2 regions of the Terribacillus aidingensis genome follow, and region 1 is predicted to be linked to the other one. Evidence: riboswitches for the same ligand, from Rfam matches in the RefSeq annotation. Region 1 holds a riboswitch; the other holds the start of a gene.

Evidence for each region. A riboswitch is a leader RNA that binds a small molecule or an ion and turns the genes downstream of it on or off. The one in region 1 is predicted to bind S-adenosylmethionine.
Region 2: another riboswitch for S-adenosylmethionine. It lies ahead of ABXS78_RS04875 (M20 family metallopeptidase); the one in region 1 lies ahead of ABXS78_RS12560 (methionine ABC transporter ATP-binding protein).

What each region holds. Positions count from the first base shown of each region.
Region 1 covers NZ_CP159996.1:2,377,102-2,380,311, reverse strand. The annotation lists gene gcvH (glycine cleavage system protein GcvH) at 1-191, shown strand, start outside; gene ABXS78_RS12575 (toprim domain-containing protein) at 336-686, shown strand; gene ABXS78_RS12570 (thioredoxin family protein) at 702-1,004, shown strand; gene ABXS78_RS12565 (hypothetical protein) at 1,092-1,421, shown strand; SAM riboswitch class I at 1,481-1,582, shown strand; gene ABXS78_RS12560 (methionine ABC transporter ATP-binding protein) at 1,678-2,700, shown strand; gene ABXS78_RS12555 (methionine ABC transporter permease) at 2,693-3,210, shown strand, end outside.
Region 2 covers NZ_CP159996.1:884,974-888,183, forward strand. The annotation lists gene ABXS78_RS04875 (M20 family metallopeptidase) at 8-1,204, opposite strand; SAM riboswitch class I at 1,315-1,418, opposite strand; SAM riboswitch class I at 1,617-1,720, shown strand; gene ABXS78_RS04880 (methionine biosynthesis PLP-dependent protein) at 1,801-2,901, shown strand; gene ABXS78_RS04885 (aminotransferase class I/II-fold pyridoxal phosphate-dependent enzyme) at 2,913-3,210, shown strand, end outside.

The DNA of each region.
Region 1 (3,210 bases):
TTTCAGAGCTGTATGCTCCGATTAGCGGTAAAGTCGTAGCAGTGAACGAAGATTTGGACGACAGCCCCGAGTTCGTAAATGAATCCCCATACGAGAAAGCATGGATGATCGTAGTGGAAACAGACGATGAAGCAGCGTATGAGAGCTTGCTTTCTGTTGAGGATTACGAAGGACGGATTAAAGAGGATTAATTTTTTGGGTCCTTGTTGATATCTGTTAGCAAGGGCAGCGGTCTCTTTTCATATACTATGGCAAGCGTTCATTGCTAAGCTGCCTTTATTCGGGGGCTCGGGCAAGAAAGCAATCAAATATCGATCAGAATAGGTGATGCCAGTATGGGTGATGAAGAAAAAGTCATTATCGTAGAAGGACGCTCGGATAAAGAGCAGATAAGGAAGATCATCGATGAGGAAGTGACGATCATCTGCACCAATGGAACATTGGGCATCGAGCGGCTGGAACAGCTGTTGTATGACTATGACTTGGATCACAAGCAAGTATATATTATGGTGGATGAGGACAGCGCTGGTCATAAGCTGCGAAAACAGTTAGCACGAGAGCTGCCGCATGCCCAGCATATTTACGTAGACAGAACCTATCGAGAGGTAGCGGCGACCCCGGCCCCAGAATTGGCCACAGCCCTGCTTAGCAGAAGTATCATGGTGCATCCATTCTTCCTCGTCTGAAGAAAGAAGGGATGAATTATTAACATTATCAAAACGGAGGTCCAGTCCGTTATACACCAGGAGCAAGCAAGGATATTTGTGCACACGCCTTTTTGCGGCACATGTCAGCTTGCTGAAAAAATGCTCCTTGCGGTGGAGGCAATGATGGGCCAGGAATACTATCATAAACTGAACGCTTCTCTCTTTCCTGATTTCATGCAGGAACATCAGATTGAAAGTGTGCCTTGTCTCATTACCTTCAAACAAGGTGAAGTTCAGGAAAAAATATACGCTTTTCAATCCGTCCAGCATATGCTGGCCAAGATGCTGAGTGAATAAAAACAGCTTTCCTTTCCGGAAAGCTGTTTTTTCTTGCAGGAAATCAGAACGAGAAGAGCCAAATACAGTATATGGAGGGGATGGCGGATGATCATCGAAAAACTGACAAAGCTCAAGCATCAGATCGAGGTGAGGGAGGATTTGCTGCCTTTATGTAATGACAAGCGGCTGAAGGTCTTCATTGAATGGGAGGATGCCCATTTCGATTTGCATATAGATAGAAGCAGCCTCACGACACCAGCTTCCAAGCCTTATGGCATTTTACATATACGTACCGATGAGCAGACATTGCAGGAGCTCCTTAGCGGCGAGGTGCAGCTTCGCAGTATCCGTCACAGGCAAGTGGTGGAGGGGGATTATCAGCATATTTTACTTGTGGAGGCACTACTATTTCTGGGAGCTCAAGGAAGTATGTAAAATATGTTGACAAGATTATTAACTAGATGCTAAACTCCTTTTAGCAATCATATACCAAACTCTTATCAAGAGTGGCGGAGGGACTGGCCCGATGAAGCCCGGCAACCACAGGTTTTCCTGTATGGTGCCAATTCCTGCAGGGAAACCTGTACAGATGAGAGAACAATTATCGAACGCAGATGCGTCTTTTTGTTCTCAGGACAAGAAGACGCTTTTTTTATGGTTATAAAGCCACATGAGGAAGGAGGAGCGGATATTGATCACTATCAAAAACCTCTCCAAGACATATCGCACAAAAAAACAGAATATTACAGCGGTCGATCAGCTTAATCTTACGATTGAGTCGGGTGAAATCTTCGGCGTGATTGGCTACAGCGGTGCTGGAAAAAGTACTTTCGTACGCCTGCTGAATCGTCTCGAAGAACCGACCGCCGGCGAAATAATCATTAATGGCAAGGATATCGTTAAACAGCGAAAAAACGAGCTTCGTCTTGCCAGACAAGAAATCGGGATGATCTTCCAGCATTTCAACCTGCTGTGGTCCCGTTCTGTACACCAAAACATTGCTTTTCCATTAGAAATAGCTGGTGTGCCGAAAAAAGAAAGAAAAGCAAAAGTAGACCGGCTGATTGAGCTAGTCGGATTGAAAGGGCGCGAAAATGCCTATCCATCACAGCTGAGCGGCGGACAAAAGCAGCGTGTCGGCATTGCAAGGGCATTGGCTAATGACCCGAAAGTGCTGCTTTGTGATGAAGCAACATCCGCACTAGATCCGGAAACAACAGATTCCATTCTTGATTTGCTTGTGGACATCAACAAACGACTCGGTCTGACTATTGTATTGATTACGCATGAGATGAATGTTATCCGTAAAATCTGCCACCGTGTAGCTGTAATGGATACCGGTAAAGTGGTAGAAGAAGGCGATGCTGCTCATGTATTCCAAGACCCGCAGCAGGATATCACAAAGCGATTCGTCCAGCAGCTGGATGGAAGCGAGCAGTATGATTCCTTGTCTGCAGCAGTAGTGAAAGAAGGTACAGGTACGATCGTGAAACTTTCCTTCTCCGGCGAAAACGTCAATCAGACGGTTGTCAGCCAGACTGCGAAACAATTTGATGTTGATATTAACATCCTGCAAGGAAATGTACTGCAGACACAAACCGGAGCAGTCGGTAATTTGTTCCTGCAGCTGGTAGGCAGTGAACAGGAAGTGGAGAAGGCACTGAACTTCATCCGCGCAGCGAATGTGAGAGCGGAGGTGCAGGAACTTGTTTGAGAAGTGGTTCCCGAATGTAGATATTGCAGATTTGAATACGGCCATCTATGAGACATTCTATATGACAATCCTTTCTTTGATCGGTACATTCATCATCGGTATCATCCTTGGTCTTTTGCTTTACCTGACTAGTAAAGGGAAGCTGTGGGAAAATAAAGTTGTCTATGGAGTTGTAGCAGCTGTCGTCAACATATTCAGGGCAATACCTTTTATCATCCTAATATTACTTTTGTTCCCTTTCACCGATTTTGTAGTCGGCACCATCCGTGGTCCAGAGGCAGCATTGCCCGCGCTAATCATTGGATCAGCGCCTTTCTATGCACGGTTAGTCGAGATTGCATTGAAGGAAGTGGACAACGGGGTAGTGGAAGCCGCGAAGGCAATGGGTGCGAAGAACAGTACGATCATGTTCAAAGTACTGCTGAAAGAATCCATGCCAGCCCTTGTTTCTGGTCTTACAGTAACAGCAATTGCGCTGATCGGATCCACAGCGGTAGCAGGTGTTATCGG
Region 2 (3,210 bases), 1.5 Mb from region 1:
TTCCTCCTTAGCTTCCCAATAACGAGAATACGATTTTCGTGAATGCTTTTTCCGTGATGAGCAAAGCACGCTCATCGATGTCGAACTTAGGGTGGTGATGCGGATAATGGGTGCCTGTATCTTCATTGCGGGAGCCGACTTTAAAGAAGCTTCCCGGTTTCTCTTGTAAGTAATAAGCGAAATCCTCTGCTCCCATCCCGGTTTCCAGCGGGATAACTTGATCTTCACCGAATTCCTCGGCAAAAAGACGCTGCAGAAGTGCAGTTTCTTCTGGATGGTTGTAAAGAGCAGGGTAGCCATGTAAATAATCGATTGAATAGGTTGCGCCGAAACCGGTTGCAATACCGGCTACAATGGACTCTATTTGTTTTCTCACCTGCTGGCGGATGTCAGCATTGAATGTCCGTACTGTTCCTTCCAATCTGGCAGTATCCGGAATAACATTGAATGCTTGGCCAGATTGAAATACACCAAGTGTCACAACTGCGGATTCAAGCGGGTTGACTCTGCGGCTGACAATCTTTTGCAGGGCGCTGACGATATCACTTCCGATGACAATTGGATCGACAGCCTCATGAGGAGCTGCGCCATGACCGCCTTTTCCTTGGATAGTAATCGCGAATTTATCTACTGCTGCCATCTTGAAGCCTTCGCCAACACCGATCTTTCCGATAGGAGCGGCCGAATTAAGGTGAGCACCGTAGACATAGTCAACACCATCAAGTGCACCATCTTCAATCATCGCTTTTGCACCGCCTGGAGGTACTTCTTCAGCCGGCTGGAACAAAAAGACCACTTTACCTTTCAGACTATCCTTATGTTTGATCAGTGATTTGGCAGTTCCAAGGAGTGCTGCGGTATGGCCGTCATGACCGCAAGCATGCATTACGCCAGGAGTCTTGGATCGATAGGCTGTTTCTTTTTCATCTTCTATCGGAAGGGCATCGAAATCTGCTCGCAGTGCAATTGTTGGTCCTGCTGCCTTACCTGATAGGGTAGCGACGATGCCATATCCGCCAATATTTGTCTGGATATCTTCATAGCCGAAGCTGCGCAGCTTGTCGGCGATAAAACGGGCGGTCTCTGTCTCCTGGAAACTTAATTCAGGATGCTGATGCAAATAACGTCTCCACTCCACGACTTCTGCGAAATTATCTTCCAGCTCCGTATGTACTACCGCAAGTGTCTGCTTGATCTGTTCCATTTTCAAACCTCCTGTAACAATCTTGATATTTCCAATGAAAATAATCGGGATTAAGTTCAAAAAAAGACCCTCTTCCAGACAGAAGAGGGTCTTTTAAAGATTTTCCGCTCTTCTTATCTTCAGTGTTAAACACCTGGAATTAGCACAGTACTGCGGCTTGCAGCCTGTTGCTTTGGTTTCGTTGGGCCATTCCCTCCACCAATCTCGATAAGAAATATCAGTTGTAAGGAAAAGGATAGACCGAAAAGTTCTAGGTGTCAATCCTATTTTTTGTCGCTATTTTTCCTGATCGGCATGACTACGCCAAAAAATCCATTAGTAAAAGATTCATTTGGCAGAAAATTTTAAATAATGCTTGACTGTACATTCTTTTGTGATAACATAGCTTTAATATAAAAATTATATAGAACTTTTCTTATCAAGAGAGACGGAGGGACTTGGCCCAGTGATGTCTCAGCAACCAGTCTGAGAAGACACGGTGCTAAATCCAAAAGGTATCCGCCTTAAAGATAAGAAGCTGATTCGGTCATGACTGAACCTTCTTCCTTTTTGGGGAGAAGGTTCTTTTTTTGTTGAAGAGGAGGGTGAGAAGCGGTATGGGATATAGTTTAGAAACAGCATTTGTGCAGCTTGGAAATCACAGTGATGGAGTAACTGGGGCAGTTAATCCTCCAGTTTATCTGTCCACGGCTTATGCGCATAGTGGAATCGGAGAATCTACCGGCTATGATTATTCACGGACGAAGAACCCCACTCGATCAGTTCTGGAAGAAGGGTTTGCAAAGCTGGAAAAAGGCGATCAGGCATTTGCATGCAGCTCAGGCATGGCAGCAATCCAGCTTGTATTGTCACTTTTCCGTTCGAGCGATTCCCTGCTAGTGCCGGAGGATATTTATGGAGGCACCTATCGGCTGTTTGATTTCTATTCAGATGCCTATGACGTCTCGCCAATTTATGCGCCATTTCATTCCGTCGAAGAGACTGCGATATTGATAACGGACGATACAAAAGCAATTTTCCTTGAAACACCGACAAACCCGCTCATGCAGGAAATTGATATTGCTGCCTATGCGCAATTGGCAAAAGCATATGACCTGCTGTTAATTGTGGATAATACGTTTCTGACACCTTATTACCAGCAGCCGCTTACAGAAGGAGCAGATATCGTCATCCATAGTGCGACGAAATATATCGGCGGCCATAACGATGTTTTAGCCGGACTTGTTGTGAGTAAAGGCAGTGAGCTATCAGATCGGTTAGCTGTATTGCATAACGGTACGGGAGCTGTCTTGTCTCCGCTCGATTCCTGGCTTCTCATCCGAGGCTTGAAGACACTGCCGCTTCGAATGCGGCAGCATCAAGCAAATGCTGAGCGCATCGCAAGTTATCTTGCAGAGGAGCCGAAAGTGAAAGACGTCCTGTATACAGGAAAAGGCGGCATGCTTTCCTTCCGTGTTCAGGAAAGCAGCTGGGTCGATCCATTCCTTCGCAGCCTGGAAATCATCACCTTTGCCGAAAGTCTTGGCGGAGTGGAAAGCTTTATCACATATCCTACAACACAGACACATGCGGATATCCCTTTAGAGGAACGGGAAGCCAGAGGAATTTGCGATTGTTTGCTCCGTTTCTCGGTCGGGATAGAAGAAGCGGAGGATTTGATTCATGATTTACAGCAAGCATTCGCCAAACTGTATTAGGAGGTCAACATATGGGAGAACAACAAGCGGAAACAACGTGTATCCGGGGATCATATAAAGAGCAGCGGACAGGTGCTGTTAACGTCCCGATCTACCTATCGTCAACCTTTCACCAGGAGAGCTTTGATGATTTCGGTCCATTCGACTATAGTCGTTCCGGCAATCCGACACGAAAAGCACTGGAGCAAAAGGCTGCTGAACTAGAGGGAGGGAGAGACGCGTTAGCATTTTCATCTGGCATGGCAGCAATTTCCTCCGCATTCATGCTGCTGTCAGCGGGGGATCATGTGATAGTGACCGAGGGTGTGT